DNA from 3 places in the Enterobacter cloacae complex sp. 394I7 genome. Region 1 is predicted to be linked to each of the others. Evidence: predicted binding sites of a transcription regulator. Region 1 holds the regulator's gene; each other region holds the start of a gene.
The links. The regulator PhoB, encoded in region 1, activates phosphate uptake and scavenging genes when phosphate is short. The targets are predictions, from matches to a motif close to CTGTCATAAAACTGNCNNAT.
Positions count from the first base shown of each region.

Region 2: a site for PhoB is predicted at 5,607-5,626, ahead of uvrB (excinuclease ABC subunit UvrB). Genes of this name have one in related genera too.
Region 3: a site for PhoB is predicted at 2,276-2,295, ahead of pstS (phosphate ABC transporter substrate-binding protein PstS). Genes of this name have one in related genera too.

Region 1 covers NZ_JBXWCR010000004.1:105,938-112,597, reverse strand. The annotation lists gene proY (proline-specific permease ProY) at 1-424, opposite strand, end outside; gene brnQ (branched-chain amino acid transporter carrier protein BrnQ) at 506-1,825, opposite strand; gene phoR (phosphate regulon sensor histidine kinase PhoR) at 2,235-3,530, opposite strand; gene phoB (phosphate response regulator transcription factor PhoB) at 3,552-4,241, opposite strand; gene sbcD (exonuclease subunit SbcD) at 4,429-5,634, shown strand; gene sbcC (exonuclease subunit SbcC) at 5,631-6,660, shown strand, end outside.
Region 2 covers NZ_JBXWCR010000001.1:282,369-289,028, reverse strand. The annotation lists gene moaC (cyclic pyranopterin monophosphate synthase MoaC) at 1-486, opposite strand; gene moaD (molybdopterin synthase sulfur carrier subunit) at 1-8, opposite strand, end outside; gene moaB (molybdenum cofactor biosynthesis protein B) at 490-1,002, opposite strand; gene moaA (GTP 3',8-cyclase MoaA) at 1,027-2,016, opposite strand; molybdenum cofactor riboswitch at 2,004-2,138, opposite strand; gene yvcK (uridine diphosphate-N-acetylglucosamine-binding protein YvcK) at 2,365-3,273, shown strand; gene uvrB (excinuclease ABC subunit UvrB) at 3,360-5,375, opposite strand; gene AC2FAP_RS01355 (ABC transporter ATP-binding protein) at 6,128-6,660, shown strand, end outside.
Region 3 covers NZ_JBXWCR010000005.1:25,680-32,339, reverse strand. The annotation lists gene pstA (phosphate ABC transporter permease PstA) at 1-108, opposite strand, end outside; gene pstC (phosphate ABC transporter permease PstC) at 108-1,067, opposite strand; gene pstS (phosphate ABC transporter substrate-binding protein PstS) at 1,148-2,188, opposite strand; gene glmS (glutamine--fructose-6-phosphate transaminase (isomerizing)) at 2,510-4,339, opposite strand; gene glmU (bifunctional UDP-N-acetylglucosamine diphosphorylase/glucosamine-1-phosphate N-acetyltransferase GlmU) at 4,568-5,938, opposite strand; gene AC2FAP_RS17320 (F0F1 ATP synthase subunit epsilon) at 6,244-6,660, opposite strand, start outside.

The DNA of each region.
Region 1 (6,660 bases):
CGCTCATCAGGTTGACGGCACAGATGATCAGCACCACGCTCAGCACCCAGATCCAGTGCGGAACCGCGGGGAACCAGACGCCCATGTAGATGCCAAAGGCGGTAACGTCGGCAATGGCCACAATCAGAATTTCGAAGCAGTAGGTCCATCCGGTGATGAAGCCCGCCAGCGGGCCTAAGTTTTCCTGCGCATAGCGCGAGAACGAACTGGCAGACGGATTGTGAACCGACATCTCCCCGAGGGCGCGCATGATAATATACGCGGCCACGCCACCGATGATGTAGGCCAGCAGAACGCTGGGACCGGCCATTTTAATGGCATCTGCCGAGCCATAAAAAAGACCGGTACCGATAGCGGATCCCAGCGCCATAAAGCGAATGTGGCGGGTGCTGAGTCCACGTTTGAGTTTGTTAGTGCTTTCCATTTAAATCTTGCCATTCAACTCGAAAAAAACAAAAAACCACGGGGCCTTAAGCCCCGTGGTTAAACAGTTTGTTGCCGTTGATTAATGGGCGTTCGATGCGACCTGACGCCCTGCAGCACGATCCCAGATAATGGCCAGAACCAGTACAACAACGGTAGGCATCAACCAGGCCAGGCCTTGCTCGGACAGCGGCAGACGCTGTGTCCAGGCTGGCAGTATTTGCGCAAAGGCGGATGCTTTAATCCCGTCAAGGATACCAAAAATCAGGCTGATAAACATGGCTGGCGCAATAATTCGCGACGAGTTGTTCCACCACGGGCGGGTGAAGCTCAGCACCACCAGCACGATACACGGCGGATAAATGGCCGTCAGCACCGGGATAGAGACCTGAATCAGGTGGCTCAGACCGAGGTTTGACACCGCCATGGAGAAGATGCCCAGGATAAAGACCAGCGTACGGTAAGAGAGCGGCAGATACTGAGCAAAGAACTCAGCGCAGGCGCAGGTCAGCCCCACGGCGGTGACAAGGCACGCCAGGAAAATCAGTACCGCCAGCAGCAGGCTACCCGCACCACCAAAGGTGTGCTGTACGTAAGCATGGAGGATCGCCGCGCCGTTGGCATTTTGATCGACCAGTATGGCGCTATCTGAGCCCAGGCGGAACAGCGCCAGGTACAGCAGCGTCAGCCCCACACCGGCCATCAGGCCAGCCCAGATGGTGTAGCGAGTCAGCAGACGCGCTTCCGTCACGCCGCGGGAACGTGCGGCATTCACGATAACAATACCAAACACCATTGCGCCCAGCGTATCCATCGTCAGGTAGCCGTTCACAAAGCCGTTGGAGAACGCGGCGTTTTTATAGGCGTCCATCGCATCGCTAATCGGGCCTGCGGGCCAGACGATGGCCGCAACCGCCAGCACAATCAGCGCCACGATTTTCAGCGGAGCCAGGAAGTTACCCACGGTATCCAGCAGCTTGCCCGGATAGAGGGAAACCAGAATCACAATCGCGAAGTAGATCAGGCTGTAGATAAACAGCGGCATCGCGCCATCGCCAGTGAGCGGGGCAATCCCCACTTCGAAGGATACGGTCGCGGTACGCGGGGTCGCAAACAGCGGGCCAACGGCCAGATAGCAGACGGTCGCCAGCAGAATGCCGGCCACTTTGCCAATCGGGGTGCTGAGGCTATCAACGCCACCACCGACTTTCGCCAGCGCGACGACGGTCAGTACCGGCAGACCCACAGCAGTAATCAGGAAACCAAACGCAGCGGTCCAGACGTGTTCACCCGCCTGTAAGCCAACCATTGGAGGGAAAATGATGTTGCCTGCGCCAACGAACAGCGCAAATGTCATAAAGCCCAGCGCGATGATGTCACGCGATTTTAAGTGATGGGTCATAAAACCTTACTGCCTGTGGATGTGGTGTTGAAAACATTGAGATTTTCGCTATCCCTGACGGGACGATACAGCGGAAAATTTGCTCAATTTCAGCGGGATATGCTCCCGTCCTGGCGTGGAGAAGAATAGTTTTTCGATTTACCACGCAAATACAGTCGGTATGACAGTATCTGGGGCGCAATTTAAACGCTTATAACGTTTAAAGGCAAGATGGGATCGTGAAACCAGAACAATATGCCAGCATCAAAAATCAGACCAGCACAATACGCTAATTATAAGAAAAACCCATGGCTAATCATGCGAACAAAAAACAGCCAGCCGTATAATATTCAGCCGCGTTTCGCTTGACTGCAAAGCAAACGGGCCAGCAAACGCTGGCCCGTGGAAAGGTAAACTGACACGCCTGTCGTCAGGCGATCTTTTTGGCAATTAATCGTTCCGGGATAACGAAACTGAAGCGGGTTCCCTTACCCAGCGTGCTTTGAATATCGAGACGGCTTTCATGATGATTCACCGCGTGTTTCACAATAGCCAGCCCCAGACCGCTGCCGCCGGTCTGCCGTGAGCGCGCTTTATCCACCCGGTAGAAGCGCTCGGTCAGACGCGGGATGTGTTCAGGTGCGATCCCCGGCCCGTTATCCTCTACGCTGAACTCAGCGCCCGTTGGCGTGTGCTGCCAGCGCACCACGATATCCGTCCCCGCTGGCGTATGATTCACCGCGTTATACACCAGATTGGAAATGGCGCTGCGCAGCTCATCTTCGCTGCCAAGCACCTTGAGCGTGTTGTCGACCTCGAAGGTCAGCTGATGCATTTTATGGCTTAACGTCTGCGCTTCGCGCTCCACCACCCGCAGCATCATCGGCACATCAATGGTGTCATTCAATGCCAGCGAGGGGGCGGCCTCAATTTTCGAGAGCGTCAGCAGCTGTTTCACCAGCCCTTCCATACGGTGCGTTTGTTCACGCATCGTATGCAACGCCTTCTCGCGCGGCGCGCCTTCCAGCGTTTGCTCCTGCATCATCTCCAGGTACCCCTGAAGCACCGTCAGCGGAGTGCGTAATTCGTGGCTGACGTTGGCAAAGAAGTTGCGTCGCGCCCCTTCCAGCTGGTGCATCTGGGTGACATCACGGGCAACCATCAGCCACTGCTGATCGCTGTAAGGCATCACTCGGATTTCCAGATGGCGCCCATTGTTGAGCTTCAGGTTGTGGGGGCGGGTAAAATCACGCTTTTTCAGGTACAGCGTGAACTCGGGATAACGCAGAAGATTGAGGATGTTCTGGCCATTATCGTCCGGCCAGCGCAGGCCCAGCAGCTGTTGCGCGAGGCCGTTACACCAGAAGATCGTCCCTTCTTCGGTCGTCAGTATTACAGCATCCGGCAGCGACTCAGCGCCGCTACGGAAGCGTTTGATCAGGCTTCCCAGCTCCCGGCGCCGCTTTTTGTTACGCATCTGCATCTGGTGCAGACCGTACAGCAGCGGCTCCCAGCTTCCGCTTCCCGGCGGAGGCGTCATACTTCGGTCAACCCATAGCCACCAAGAGAGGCGCAGCAGGTTCCAGAAATGCCAGATCAGAAGCCCGGTAACCGACGCCAGCAGAAACCACGGCAAATATCCAAGAAAGGCCCCCAGAATGAAGGCCGGAATACAGCATAAGATCAGTTCAAAGACGAGCCTTTTCCATGACAGACGTTCCAGCACGCGTCACACTCCTGTCATTGTTCAGAAACGGGTTGAAAAACGATAACCCGTGCCGCGGACCGTCTGCACCATGCGATCGTGGCCGCTCAGTTCCAGCGCTTTTCGCAGGCGGCGGATATGTACGTCAACCGTCCGGTCTTCGACATACACGTTAGTTCCCCAGACGTTATTCAGCAACTGTTCGCGGCTGTATACGCGCTCCGGGTGAGTCATAAAGAAATGCAGAAGTTTAAATTCGGTAGGCCCCATATCGAGGGGATTTTCACCGGTCATGACGCGGTGTGAGGTAGGGTCAAGGCTCAGTCCCTGCATCTCAATCACCTCTTCCACCGCCATCGGTGAAATGCGGCGCATCACGGCTTTAATGCGGGCAACCAGCTCTTTCGGTGAGAACGGTTTGGTAATGTAATCGTCCGCCCCCGTTTCCAGACCGCGTACGCGATCCTCTTCTTCACCGCGCGCCGTGAGCATCACAACCGGTATGTCGCGGGTTAGCGCTTCACGTTTCAGGTGTTTGATAAACTGCAGCCCGGAGCCGCCAGGCAACATCCAGTCGAGCAGAATCAGATCGGGCCAGGGTTCATTCAGCTGGTTCACCGCGCTGTCATAATCTTCCGCCTCAACCGGCTGGAAGCCATTTTGCTCGAGCACGAAGCACACCATTTCACGAATCGGAGCTTCATCTTCTACGACCAGAATACGTCTCGCCATACTTTGCCCTGTTTTATCTTATTTAAGTTACAAGTTTGTAATGCGGCGTCATTATGCGTCAGATTTATGACAGATTTATGAAAAACAGTACCACTATAAAGGGCAAACTGTTGTTTTATTACAGCGGTTATTTTCTGTTCCCTGACAGTTTATAATCCTGCTTTCTCTTTTTCGCCACGGATCAGCAATGCGCATACTACACACCTCTGACTGGCATCTGGGTCAAAATTTTTACAGCAAAAGCCGGGCGGCTGAACACGAAGCGTTCCTGAACTGGCTGCTGGATACGGCCCGCTCTCATGAGGTGGACGCCATTATTGTGGCGGGCGACATCTTCGATACCGGCTCGCCCCCCAGCTATGCGCGCGAGTTATATAACCGTTTTGTCGTCAATCTGCAGCAAACGGGCTGTCATCTGGTGATTGTTGCCGGCAACCATGATTCCGTCGCAACGTTAAATGAATCCCGCGATATTCTGGCGTTTCTCAATACTACCGTGGTGGCCAGCGCAGGACATGCGCCGCAGCTCCTGAAAAAGCGCGACGGGACGCCGGGTGCGGTACTGTGTCCGATCCCATTTTTACGCCCGCGCGATATTGTCCAAAGCCAGGCGGGGCTTTCCGGCGCTGAAAAACAGCAGCATTTGCTGCAGGCTATCACCGACTATTACCACCAGCAGCATGCCCAGGCCTGCGCCCTTCGCGGTGACCAGGCGATTCCGGTGATTGCCACCGGGCACCTCACCACCGTTGGGGCCAGCAAAAGCGACGCGGTGCGTGACATTTATATTGGCACGCTGGATGCTTTCCCGGCACAAAACTTCCCGCCCGCGGATTATATTGCCCTCGGGCATATCCACCGGGCGCAGGTTATCGGCGGCTGCGAGCACATTCGCTACTGCGGCTCGCCCATCTCGCTGAGTTTTGATGAGACCGGCAAAGCCAAAAGTGTCCATCTGGTCAGCTTTAGCGACGGCAAGCTCAGCGCCGTTGACACGCTGGAAGTGCCCGTCACCCAGCCGCTGGCGGTGCTGAAAGGCGATCTGGACGCCATCACCGCCCAGCTTGAACAGTGGCGCGGCGTGGAACAAAACCCGCCGGTCTGGCTGGATATTGAGATCGCCAGCGCCGACTACCTGCATGATGTGCAGCGTAAAATTCAGGTACTCACGGAAGACCTGCCGGTAGAGGTGCTGCTGGTGCGCCGCAGCCGCGAGCAGCGCGAGAAAATTCTGCTCGGCGCTCAGCGCGAAACGCTCAGCGAGCTCAGGGTGGAAGAGGTCTTTGAACGCCGGCTCTCCCACGAGGAGATTGACGACGCGAAACGCGCACGGCTGAACGAGCTGTTTTCGCACACCCTGCATGCCCTGAACGATGAGGAAGAAAACGCATGAAAATCCTCAGCCTGCGTCTGAAAAACCTCAACTCACTGAAGGGTGAGTGGAAAATCGATTTTACCGCGGAGCCGTTTGCCAGCAACGGACTGTTTGCGATTACCGGGGCTACCGGCGCAGGGAAAACGACCCTGCTCGACGCCATTTGTCTGGCGCTGTATCACGAAACGCCGCGCCTGCAGAAAGTCTCCCAGGCACAAAACGATTTGATGACGCGCGACACGGCCGAATGCCTTGCTGAAGTTGAGTTTGAAGTCAAAGGTATTGCCTATCGCGCTTTCTGGAGTCAGAACCGCGCGCGAAATCAGCCCGACGGTAATCTTCAGGCCCCACGCGTCGAGCTGGCACGCTGTGAGGACGGTAAAATTCTGGCCGACAAAGTGTCGGATAAACTGGAACAAACGGCCGCCCTCACCGGGCTGGATTATGGCCGTTTTACCCGCTCAATGCTGCTCTCTCAGGGGCAATTTGCCGCCTTCCTCAATGCCAGACCTTCCGACCGCGCCGAACTGCTGGAAGAACTGACCGGAACCGAGATCTACGGTCAGATTTCCGCCATGGTGTTTGAGAAACACAAAGCCGCACGTAACGCCCTTGAGGTGTATGAAGCACAGGCTGCAGGCGTCGTGTTGTTGAGTGAAGAACAACAGCAGCAGTTACAGCAAAGTTTGCAGGCACTTACTGACGAAGAAAAAACGCTGCTGGCGCAACAGCAGAATCAACAGAAAGATTTTCAGTGGCTTACGCGCAATGACGAGCTTATACGTGAGCAGCAGCGCGTTGCCACCTTGCAGCAACAGGCGCAACAGGCACTGACCGAGGCTGCGCCCGAGCTGGCAACGCTCCAGCTTGCTCACCCCGCCGCCCAGCTGCGTCCACTGTGGGACAGCCAGCAAGAGCAAACCACCCGGCTGGGGCAAACGAAGCAGCGCATTGTTGAAGTAAATGCTCGCTTACAAGCAAAAACCGCGCTGCGCTCGCGTATCCGTAATACGGCCCAGCGTAGCCATGCACAACTGCAGACCG
Region 2 (6,660 bases), on a different contig from region 1:
TTAATCATGGCTGTCCACCTTAAAATCACCGGATTTACCACCGCTTTTCGCCAGCAAACGAACCGGGCCAATCACCATATCTTTCTGCACCGCTTTGCACATGTCATAGATAGTTAACGCGGCGACAGAGGCCGCCGTCAGGGCTTCCATCTCAACCCCGGTTTTCCCGGTTAAGCGGCAGAGCGACTCGATGCGCACGCGGTTGTGCTCCGGCTGCGCCTGCAGGTTGACTTCCACCTTGCTCAGCATCAGCGGGTGGCAGAGCGGAATTAAGTCCCAGGTACGTTTCGCAGCCTGGATCCCGGCGATGCGGGCGGTGGCAAAGACATCGCCTTTGTGATGGCTGCCGTCAATAATCATCGCCAGGGTCTCTGGCAACATGGTCACGAAGGCTTCAGCACGCGCTTCACGCACCGTTTCGGCTTTGGCGGAGACATCTACCATATGTGCTTCGCCAGCGGCGTTAATGTGGGTCAGTTGCGACATAACTTATTTCTTTAAATGGGGATGGAAATTACACGGACGGGTACGGGCATCCAGCTGCGGCGCAATAATATTTTCCCACGCGGTGCGACACGCTTTTGTCGAGCCGGGCATGGCAAAAATCAACGTGCCGTTCGCCACACCGGCCACCGCACGCGACTGCAGCGTGGAGGTGCCAATCTCTTCAAACGAGAGCATGCGGAACACTTCACCAAAGCCTTCCACTTCCCGGTCAAACAACGGGACGAGCGCCTCGGGAGCCTGGTCGCCTGTGGTAAAGCCGGTGCCACCGGTGATCAGCACCACCTGCACCTCATCGCTGGCAATCCACTGAGAGACCCGTGCACGAATGGCATAACGGTTCTCTTTCACGATCGCCTTATCAACAATACTGTGCCCGGCATCATGTGCCGCATCGCGCAGCCAGTGGCCGGAGGTGTCATCCTCTTCACCGCGGCGGTCGGAAACGGTAAGAATAGCAATGCGTGTCGGGATAAATTCCGCGCTAACCTGACTCATCTTCTGGTTCCTTCTTAAGCCTGATTACCCGCCAATGTAGGACAGGTTCTGAGTAATGCCGGTGTTGCCCTGATGCAGGAAGTGGGTCTGTTTTTTGTGCGTCAGAGCTTCAGAAATCCGCGCTTCAAGCGCGGCCTGTTGGGCGTCTTCCGCCAGCAGATCGCGAAGGTCGACACCGCCATCCCCGAACAGGCACAGATGCAGCTTACCAACGGAGGAGACGCGAAGACGGTTACAGCTGGCACAGAAGTCTTTCTCATACGGCATGATAAGCCCGATTTCCCCTTCGTAATCCGGGTGACAAAAGACCTGCGCCGGGCCGTCGCTGCGCTGACGGATCTGGTGGATCCAGCCGCGTTTCAGCAGCTCATCTCGCAACACCATCCCGGAGATGTGATGCCGACGGAACAGCTCACTGCCCTCGCCGGTTTCCATCAGCTCGATAAAACGCAACTGGATGGGGCGGGATTTGATCCACGCCAGGAAGGTATCAAGCTGGTGATGGTTGACGTCACGCATCAGCACCGTATTGACTTTGACCTTCTGGAACCCGGCACTGAACGCCGCGTCAATTCCATCCATCACCTGGCGGAATTTATCCTGGCCGGTAATGGCATGAAACTGGCGGGCATCGAGGCTGTCCACGCTGACGTTGATGGCGGTTAAGCCCGCGTCGCGCCAGGTTGCAACGTCACGAGCCATGCGGTACCCGTTGGTGGTGACCGCAATCTGACGGATACGATCGTTCTCACGCACCGCAGCAATGATATCGGGGAAATCACGACGCAGAGAGGGCTCCCCTCCGGTCAGGCGGACCTTTTCCGTGCCGAGTTCAGAGAATGCGCGCGTGACGCGGCGCACTTCGTCCACGGAGAGAAAGCCGTTATTGGTGACGCTGCCCGGTTTGTAGCCATCGGGCAGGCAGTAGGTGCAACGGAAGTTGCACACATCGGTAATCGACAGACGTAAGTAAAAAAACTTACGCGCGAATGCATCAGTAAGTTGTGAAGCCATGTACACCTTTCCAGAGACGGGAGGCACAGTCATTTCTTTCTGTACCCTGGTGGCATATTCGCCACGGCCAGGACGCCATATCTTTCGACACAGGCGCCAGGGCTCGAGTGTATGTTTTCAAATTTGAAAACGTGGTTATGGCGATAGTAGCGCGGAAATCTTCCCTTCGCCATTATCACTTAACGCTATATAACCATATACATAACGACATAATCGTGTATTTTCGCTACAGAATACCTAAAAACAGCATATTCACATTGATATACGTCATTTTGCGCCGGGTGAGGCATCGTCTTTTAGGGGTAGTTAGGGTAGTGTTACGCAGATCGAACGTGATAAGGAATGTGTATGCGCAATCGCACTTTTGCGGATCTTGACCGTGTTGTCGCTCTTGGCGGAGGCCATGGTCTGGGGCGAGTGATGTCTTCTCTGTCTTCACTTGGCTCAAGGCTGACAGGGATAGTGACAACCACGGATAATGGCGGCTCCACCGGGCGTATTCGACGCGCGGAAGGGGGTATCGCCTGGGGCGATATGCGTAATTGTCTGAACCAGTTAATTACCGAGCCGAGCGTCGCGTCGGCGATGTTTGAGTACCGTTTTGGCGGTAACGGCGAACTTTCCGGGCATAACCTTGGAAATTTGATGCTTAAAGCGTTGGATCACCTGTCAGTGCGCCCGCTGGAAGCCATCAATTTGATCCGAAACCTGCTCAAGGTTGACGCGTTCCTGATCCCAATGTCCGAACAACCGGTCGATTTAATGGCAATCGATGCGGAAGGGCACGAGGTTTATGGCGAAGTGAACATCGACCAGCTTACCGTGCCGCCAAAAGAGCTGATGACCTACCCAAGCGTGCCCGCCACGCGTGAAGCCATTGAGGCCATCGGCGAAGCGGATTTGATTTTGATTGGGCCGGGCAGTTTTTACACCAGCCTGATGCCCATTTTACTGGTCAAAGAGCTGGCACAGGCCCTGCGCAGAACGCCCGCCCCCATGGTTTACATCGGCAATTTAGGCCGTGAGCTGAGCCCGGCGGCGGCCAGCCTGTCGCTGGCGGACAAACTGAATCTGATGGAGCAGTACGTCGGGAAGAAAATCATCGATGGCGTAGTGGTCGGCCCGAAAGTTGATGTATCAGGGATTGGCGATCGCGTAGTGGTGCAGGAGCCGCTGGAAGCAAGCGATATCAAATATCGCCACGACCGTCACCTGCTGCGTGAAGCGCTGGAGAAAGCGATTCAGGACCTGGGATAGAGATTATGCCCTCACCCAACTTCTCTCCCACGGGAGAGAGCAAACACTAAAAAAATGACAGCCTGCGGCTGTCATTTTGCTTTTACCTAGGAGGCGGCGATAAACAGATCGCGCAGCTGATGCAGCTGGTCGCGGATTTGCGCGGCCTCTTCGAATTCGAGGTTCTGCGCATGCTGCATCATCTGCCCTTCCAGTTCGTGGATTTTCTGCTGCAGCGCTTTTGGCGTCAGCTCGACGGTATCCGGCTCAACCACTGAACGCGCTTTCCCGCGCCCTTTCGCTTTGGTCTTCGCAATGTTCTGGCCCAGCGCCAGAATATCCACCACTTTCTTGTTCAGGCCCTGCGGCGTAATGCCGTGCTCTTCGTTGTAACGCTGCTGTTTCTCACGACGACGCTCCGTTTCGCCAATTGCTTTCGCCATTGACGGGGTAATTTTGTCACCGTAAAGGATCGCTTTACCGTTAACGTTACGCGCGGCACGGCCAATGGTCTGGATCAGGGAGCGTTCAGAACGCAGGAAGCCCTCTTTGTCGGCATCCAGAATCGCCACCAGCGAGACTTCTGGCATATCCAGGCCTTCTCGCAGCAGGTTGATACCCACCAGCACGTCAAACTCGCCCAGACGCAGGTCGCGAATGATCTCCATACGCTCGACGGTATCGATATCCGAGTGGAGGTAACGCACCCGCTCACCGTGCTCCTCAAGATACTCGGTGAGATCTTCCGCCATACGCTTGGTCAACGTCGTTACCAGCACGCGCTCGTTGATGGCCGCGCGGATACGGATTTCTGACAGCAGATCGTCAACCTGAGTGGCGACTGGACGCACCTCGATAATCGGATCCAGCAGCCCGGTCGGACGCACCACCTGGTCAACCACCTCATCGCCCGATTTTTCGAGCTCGTAGTTGCCCGGCGTAGCCGAGACGTAGATGGTTTGCGGTGCCAGCGCCTCAAATTCTTCAAACTTCATGGGACGGTTATCCAGCGCCGATGGCAGACGGAAACCATACTCCACCAGCGTCTCTTTACGCGCCCGGTCACCGCGATACATCCCGCCAATTTGCGGGATAGTCACGTGAGATTCGTCGATCACCAACAGACCGTCTGCCGGCAGATAATCAAACAGCGTCGGCGGTGGCTCGCCCGGACCACGCCCGGAGAGGAAACGTGAGTAGTTTTCGATACCGGAGCAGTAGCCCAGCTCGTTCATCATCTCCAGGTCAAACTGGGTGCGCTGGCTCAGGCGTTGCTCTTCCAGCAGCTTATTATTCGCCAGAAGCACCTTACGGCGGTCTGCCAGTTCAACTTTGATCTCTTCCATCGCCTGCACGATACGCTCGCGTGGCGTCACGTAGTGCGTTTTCGGGTAGATGGTATAGCGCTGAACAACCGACTCGACGTGGCCGGTCAGCGGGTCAAAAAGCGACAGGCGTTCAACTTCTTCGTCAAACAGCTCAACGCGCAGGGCGATATCGTCCGACTCTGCCGGGAAGATATCAATCACCTCGCCGCGCACGCGGAAGGTACCGCGCTGGAACGCCTGATCGTTACGGGTGTACTGCAGCTCTGTCAGACGGCGTAAAATAGCGCGCTGATCGATGATCATCCCCTGGGTCAGGTGCAGCATCATCTTGAGATAGAGATCCGGATCGCCCAGACCGTAGATAGCCGACACTGACGCCACCACCACCACATCGCGACGCTCAAGGAGCGCCTTCGTCGCCGACAGACGCATCTGCTCAATGTGTTCGTTCACCGAGGCATCTTTCTCAATGAAGGTGTCAGAGCTCGGGACATACGCTTCAGGCTGGTAGTAATCGTAGTAGGAGACAAAATATTCCACGGCGTTATCCGGGAAGAACTCTTTCATCTCACCGTAAAGCTGAGCGGCCAGGGTTTTGTTTGGGGCCAGCACCATCGTGGGGCGCTGCAGATCGGCGATAACGTTGGCAATGGTAAACGTTTTGCCCGAACCGGTTACCCCCAGCAGCGTCTGGTGCGCCAGCCCATCTTCCAGCCCCTCTTCGAGACGTCGGATCGCCTCAGGCTGATCGCCGGAAGGACGGAATGCAGAATTCAATTTGAACGGTTTACTCATGGGCGACAACCTGATGACGTTATAAGCGGCAGGTGAGTAATTTTACTCGTTGCTGCCAGGAATGCCAGTAAAAAACACTGGATGAAAAACCAGTAGCATGTCAGGATATTTAGAGTACCGGCAGGGTGATTAGCGCGATAGCGGTCAAAATTTGGACCGTGACAACATAAAACACCAGTCAGGACGGGTTATCCCCAGAACTTTTTCTTTTTTAACATTTGTCAAGCCAGGTAATGATAGTTTTATGGCAACAGGTGACACTTTCATTACGGCAATTGCTTTTATCTAACCAATTAAATATTAAGCGATATTTTCTAAAGCCGCGTTTCGCGCCAATTTGGTCGTAACCCGCGTCTTCTCTCGCTTATCGCGTGTTTTCTAACTCTAATGCACATGGTTATCCACAGGAATAGTGGATAACTGCTTCCAGCCCGTGCAGACCGCCGCTCAGCAAATTCCCGACTTTTCCCACGAAACGGCAGCAAAAATTTTTTATAGCTATTTTTTGCTGATAAACAGTTGTGTCATTCATAACCAACCGATGCGATCTTGCTCACATTTCCACCATTTTAACCCTGCACCACAACTCATCACGTCCGGCACCGCGGATGTGCAAAGGGGGGTAATCACACACCGCTTATCCCGGATAAATTCCTAAAAAAGTCTCTTTTTTAATCAATTTAGGGTTTCTGGCAGGAGTTTTGCACATCCCACAATGAGCCTCATCCACACAGATTTTTAAGGAGAGAAAGATGTTGAGTCTGCGTGCAGTTAACCAGTTTTACGGAAGCCAACATACGCTATGGAACGTGGATTTAGATTTTCCCAAAGGCATGTGTACAGGCGTTGTTGGCCTGCCGGGGATGGGCAAAACGACCCTGATGAATTGCATCGCCGGGAAAGTGCCTGTCGACAGCGGCACCATCATCTGGCACGAAGCCGGTGCACCGCCGCGAGATTTGCTTAGCCAGACGCCAGAACCCTTCGCTGGCCCGGGAATAGGCTATGTCCCGCAGGACAGGCGGATTTTCTCCCAGTTAACCATTGATGAAAATCTGCATATCGCCATGCGGGCGACAGGGAAACCAGACCCTGAAGCGAAAAGTGACGTTTACGACCTCTTTCCGGAACTCTATGCGCTGCGACAAACCCGGGCCAACACGCTTTCGCCAGACGACCAGTATCAGCTGGCGCTGGCCAATGCACTGGTCATCCGTCCGCGGATGCTGATTCTGGATGAACCGATGCATGGCGCGGGCCACAGCTTCGCTCAGAAGCTGAGCCA
Region 3 (6,660 bases), on a different contig from region 1:
TGCCATTGAGAGCGTCAACGCAACGCGGTTTTTGAAACGACGCTTCGCCTGCATTTTGCGACGGGATTCCGCCAGTGCAGTGGTGCTTTGCATTTCGAGAGTTGCCATTAGCGTGCCCCCTCATTTTTTGCGAGACGCAGGATCATCAGCTTGGAGATCGCCAGCACAATGAAGGTAATCACAAATAGGATCAGGCCCAGTTCCATCAGCGCCGCGACGTGCAGCCCGGATTCCGCTTCGGCAAATTCATTCGCCAGTGCGGAAGTAATACTGTTGCCCGGCATGTAGAGGGAGGCGCTGTCGAGCTGGTAGGTGTTACCGATAATAAAGGTCACCGCCATGGTTTCACCCAAAGCACGGCCTAACCCCAGCATGACGCCGCCAATCACCCCATTTTTGGTGAACGGAAGGACGATGCGCCAGATAACTTCCCAGGTGGTGCAGCCGATGCCGTAGGCCGACTCTTTCATCATCACCGGGGTTTGTTCGAAGACATCGCGCATTACCGCCGCAATGTACGGAATAATCATAATGGCGAGGATCACCCCCGCAGCCAGAATACCGATACCGAAAGCCGGGCCAGAGAACAGGGTGCCGACAAACGGAATGGCAGAGAGAACATTACCCACCGGTTCCTGGAAGTACGTTGCGAACAGGGGAGCAAAGATAAACAGGCCCCACATGCCGTACACGATACTTGGAATAGCGGCCAGCAGTTCAATGGCGATACCCAGTGGACGACGCAACCAGCCCGGCGCCAGTTCCGTCAGGAACAGGGCAATACCAAAGCTCACCGGCACCGCAATCAGCAGGGCGATAAACGACGTCACCAGCGTGCCGTAAATCGGCACCAGCGCACCGTAGATATCGTTCGGCGCATCCCACTCTTTGGTCCACAGGAAGGAGAAACCGAATTTCTGGATGCTCGGCCAGGAGGAGAAAATCAGGGACACGATAATGCCGCCCAGCAGCAATAGCACAATCAGCGCAGCCAGTTTGACCAGCGCGCTGAAAATCATGTCACCTTTTTTACCCGGAGGGTTAAATGCAGGCTTTGTTGCAGCCATAAATCACTCTTCTGTTAAACGCGTTTACGAAATCGGCGGGTAGCGCGAGCGCCACCCGCCATTTTCGTCAGAATACTAAATTAATACAATGCTTTACCGCTGCTGTCTTTCACGTTGGTTTTCCATGCAGCGCGAATCTGCTCAACCACGTTGTCCGGCAGGGTGGCGTAATCCAGCGCGTTAGCCTGTTTGCCGCCGTTTTTGTACGCCCAGTCGAAGAACTTCAACACTTCAGCGCCCTGCTCAGGTTTCTTCTGCTCTTTGTGAACCAGAATGAAGGTGGTAGAGGTGATTGGCCACGCACCATCGCCTTTCTGGTTAGTCAGATCCTGAGCGAAGGATTTGCTCCAGTCAGCGCCTTTTGCAGCGTTAGCAAAGTTCTCTTCAGTCGGGCTGACTGGCTTGCCATCGGCAGAAACCAGTTTGGTGTAAGACAGGTTGTTCTGCTTAGCGTACGCATACTCTACATAGCCGATAGAACCAGGCAGACGCTGTACGAACGCGGCGATACCGTCGTTGCCTTTACCACCCAGACCGGTTGGCCAGTTAACGGTAGAGCCGGAACCGACTTTAGATTTCCACTCTTCGTTCACTTTCGCCAGGTAGCTGGTGAAAACGAAAGAGGTACCGGAACCATCTGCACGACGAACCACTGCGATGTTCTGCGAAGGCAGTTTGACACCCGGGTTCAGTTTGGTGATGGCTTCGTCATCCCATTTTTTGATTTTACCGAGGTAGATGTCACCCAGGGTTTTGCCGTCCAGGACCAGCTCGCCTGATTTCAGGCCTGGAATGTTAACGGCCAGCACAACACCACCGATAACGGTCGGGAACTGGAACAGGCCTTCCTGCGCCAGTTTGTCATCAGACAGTGGAGCGTCTGATGCGCCGAAATCAACGGTATTCGCGGTAATTTGTTTTACGCCACCGGAGGAGCCGATACCCTGATAGTTAACCTTGTTACCGGTTTCTTTCTGGTAGGTATCCGCCCATTTGGCATACACCGGCGCAGGGAAGGTTGCACCAGCGCCAGTCAGGCTTGCTTCTGCAAATACAGAGAACGCGCTCAGAGATAAGGTCGCGGCGACAACAGTTGCGACAGTGGTACGCATAACTTTCATAATGTCTCCTGCAAGATTTTCGTAAATCGTTGTTTAGTGGCTACGATGAGCAAAATAGGACAAACAGGTGACAGATAAATGTACGAATTATGACAGTTTTATGACAATGAAAATTTAGCTTAAATATCAGTAAAAATTCATTTAATTATCATCTAGTTAACCACTTACATGACAGCAAGTTTTCAGAAATATTTTCTTTATGTGACACTGAAAAAAGTAGCTGAAGATGACAGATTGTCATAAATAAAAATGCGGATGGGTTGATTAAAAACAAACCAGGAAGGGTAAAAAAGCTCCACCCGAAGGTGGAGCCTGAGGGGATTATTCTACGGTGACCGATTTCGCCAGGTTACGTGGCTGGTCAACGTCAGTGCCTTTGATCAGCGCGACGTGATAGGCCAGCAACTGCAGCGGAACGGTGTAGAAGATAGGGGCAATCACCTCTTCCACATGCGGCATCTCGATGATGTGCATATTGTCGCTGCTCGCAAAGCCGGCGTCTTTATCGGCGAAGACGTACAGTACACCACCGCGGGCGCGGACTTCTTCGATATTGGACTTCAGTTTTTCCAGCAGTTCGTTGTTAGGTGCCACAACGATGACCGGCATGTCTGCGTCAATCAGCGCCAGCGGGCCGTGTTTCAGCTCGCCTGCTGCGTAAGCTTCCGCGTGGATGTAGGAGATCTCTTTCAGCTTCAACGCGCCTTCCAGCGCAATTGGATACTGATCGCCGCGGCCGAGGAACAGGGCGTGATGTTTGTCAGAGAAATCTTCCGCCAGCGCTTCAATGCGTTTGTCCTGAGACAGCATCTGCTCAATACGGCTTGGCAGCGCCTGCAGGCCATGAACGATGTCATGCTCAACAGACGCATCCTGACCTTTCAGACGCGCCAGTTTCGCCACCAGCATCAGCAGAACGGTCAGCTGAGTGGTAAACGCTTTGGTGGAGGCCACGCCGATTTCCGTACCCGCGTTGGTCATCAGCGCCAGATCGGATTCACGAACCAGCGAAGAACCCGGCACGTTACAGATGGCCAGAGAGCCCAGATAACCCAGCTCTTTAGAGAGACGCAGCGCCGCCAGGGTGTCCGCCGTTTCGCCAGACTGGGAAAGGGTGATCATCAGGCTATTACGACGCACCGCGGATTTGCGGTAGCGGAATTCTGAAGCGATTTCCACGTCACACGGAACACCGGCCAGGGATTCAAACCAGTAGCGTGAGACCATACCGGAGTTGTAGGAGGTACCGCAGGCCACGATCTGAATATGCTCAACCTTACCGAGCAGCTCATTGGCGTTGGCACCCAGTTCGCTCAGGTCCACCTCGCCGTGGCTGATGCGCCCGGTCAGGGTGTTTTTGATAGCGTTCGGCTGCTCGTAAATTTCTTTCTGCATGTAGTGACGGTAAGCGCCTTTGTCGCCTGCGTCGTACTGCAGATTGGATTCGATCTCCGGGCGTTTCACCTGCTCGCCTTTGGTATCGAATACCGTCACGCTGCGACGCGTCACTTCCGCGATATCACCCTCTTCCAGGAAGATAAAGCGACGGGTAACCGGCAGAAGTGCCAGCTGGTCAGAGGCGATAAAGTTCTCGCCCATGCCCAGACCGATAACCATTGGGCTACCGGAACGTGCGGCCAGCAGCGTGGACGGATCGCGTGAATCCATGATTACCGTACCGTATGCACCGCGCAGCTGAGGGATCGCGCGCAGCACCGCTTCACGCAGTGTACCGCCCTGCTCCAGCTCCCAGTGAACCAGGTGAGCAATAACTTCGGTGTCGGTTTCAGAGACGAAGGTATAGCCGCGCGCTTTAAGTTCTTCGCGCAGCGGTTCGTGGTTTTCGATAATGCCGTTATGCACGACCACGATGTGTTCGGACACATGCGGGTGCGCATTGCCTTCAGACGGTTCGCCGTGGGTCGCCCAGCGGGTGTGCGCAATACCCGTGCCACCGTGCAGCGGATGATCTTCCGCAGCCTGGGCCAGCATCTGCACTTTACCGAGACGACGCAGACGGGTCATATGCCCTTCTGCATCCACAACCGCCAGACCGGCAGAGTCGTAACCACGGTATTCCAGACGACGTAAACCTTCGAGAAGGATTTCAGCAATATCACGCTGCGCAACTGCGCCAACAATTCCACACATAGTTTAATTTCCTGATTATGGCGTTATGCCATGCGTTGTCGCTGACCTGTATTTGCCCTTTCCGGGCACCCCGAGCCTTGTAGAGAGTGGGGTTATTGTTATAAGTACTGCCTTTGAGGGGAGGATTATGTTATCCCCTCACCCCATCCCTTTCCCCAGAGGGGCGAGGGCAAAAAACACCGCACCGAACGAGCTCTCTCCTCGCGGGAGAGAGCAGGGTGCAGGTCGTTACTTTTTCTTCACCGGGCGTTTCCAGCCCTGCTTGTGAACCTGCGGCACGCGGCTCAGCACCAGCTCATTGTCGGCAACATCGCGCGTCACTGTCGTCCCGGCGGCAATGGTTACCCCGTTCCCGACCGTCACCGGTGCCACCAGCTGTGTATCAGAACCGACAAACACATCATCACCGATGATGGTTTTAAACTTGTTGGCACCGTCATAGTTGCAGGTGATTGTTCCTGCACCAATGTTCACGTTATCGCCAATTTCTGCATCGCCCAGGTAGGTTAAATGGCCGGCTTTGGAACCTTTGCCCAGACGCGCTTTTTTCATCTCAACGAAGTTGCCAACATGGGCGCCTTCGAGCAATTCAGCGCCAGGGCGCAGACGTGCGAACGGCCCAATGGTGCATGCCGCGTCCAGATGTGCATCTTCAACCACGCTGTACGGGCTAATGTCGCAGTCATCACCGATGACGCTGTTTTTGATAACACAACCGGCACCAATTTTGACGCGGTGGCCAAGCGTGACGTTGCCTTCAAGGATAACGTTAGTATCGATTTCAACGTCGCGCCCGTGAGATAAGGTCCCGCGCAGATCGAAACGCGCCGGGTCGCGCAGCATAACGCCTGCCAGGAGCAGTTTTTCAGCCTGTTCGGACTGATAAACGCGTTCCAGGCGGGAAAGCTGAAGGCGGTTATTCACCCCTTCGGTTTCGCTAATGCGTGCCGGATGAACCGCCGCAATCTCACGCCCTTCCTGATAGGCCATCGCGATGATGTCGGTGATGTAGTACTCACCCTGCGCATTATTGTTGGTGAGCTTCGACAGCCAGCGCTTCAGGTCCGCGCCATTGGCAATCAGGATACCGGTGTTGATCTCCTGAATCTGACGCTGTGCGTCGCTGGCATCTTTATGCTCAACGATACCCGTTACGTTACCGTTTTCGCGGGTAATGCGGCCATAGCCGGTCGGATCGTCAAGTACGACAGTTAACAACCCGATGCCACCCAGCGGTTTAGCTTCACGCAGGCGGGCAAGGGTGTCGACAGAGATCAGCGGGACGTCGCCGTAAAGCATCAGAATATCTTCGTCATCCGCAAAGAACGGGGCGGCCTGCTGCATGGCGTGTCCGGTCCCCAACTGTTCTGCCTGAAGCACCCAGTTGAGTTTGTCATCGTTCAGCGTCTTTTTAAGCAGATCGCCGCCGTGACCATAGACCAGATGGACCTGACGGGCACCCAGTTCATTAGCGGCATCAATGACATGCTGCACCATCGGCTTTCCTGCCAGCGTGTGCAGTACCTTTGGAAGATCGGAATACATGCGGGTACCTTTACCGGCGGCAAGGATGACCACGCTCATTGTATTGTTCAACATACGCGTCCTGACTGTAATTTGAGTAAGAAGTTAAACCCGTTGACGTTGAAAATTCTACATATTTTGCGTCATAAAATGGAATGGCGGTAAAACGTTCAACATCAGCCAATAATGGCTATTTGAGGCGATTTTTAGGGGCAGAGTAAACCCCTTTTTCTCTGGAAAATAGCCTTCTCGCGATAAGTCGCTAGCACACACAATAGCTTAGCTATTCTTTTGGATCATGAATAAAGATCGGTGTGATACGAAACCATAAAAAAAGCCAGCCTGGAAACCAGACTGGCTTTGTGCTTTTCAAGCCGGTGTTACATCGCTTTTTTGGTCAACTCGATAACGCGCAGTTTCGCGATCGCTTTGGCCAGCTCCGCAGACGCCTGAGCGTAATCCACGTCACCATGAGAGCTGCTAATGTGCTCTTCAGCCTTACGCTTCGATTCCAGGGCTCGTGCTTCGTCGAGATCCTGGCCACGAATAGCGGTATCGGCCAGAACGGTCACGCTGCCAGGCTGCACTTCAAGAATGCCGCCGGACAGATAGATAAACTCTTCATGACCGAACTGTTTAACGATGCGGATCATACCAGGCTTAATGGCGGTGAGCAGCGGTGCGTGACCCGGGAAAATACCCAGTTCACCTTCACTACCCGTTACCTGGATTTTCTCGACCAGACCAGAGAACATTTGTTGCTCTGCGCTGACGACGTCCAGGTGGTAAGTCATTGC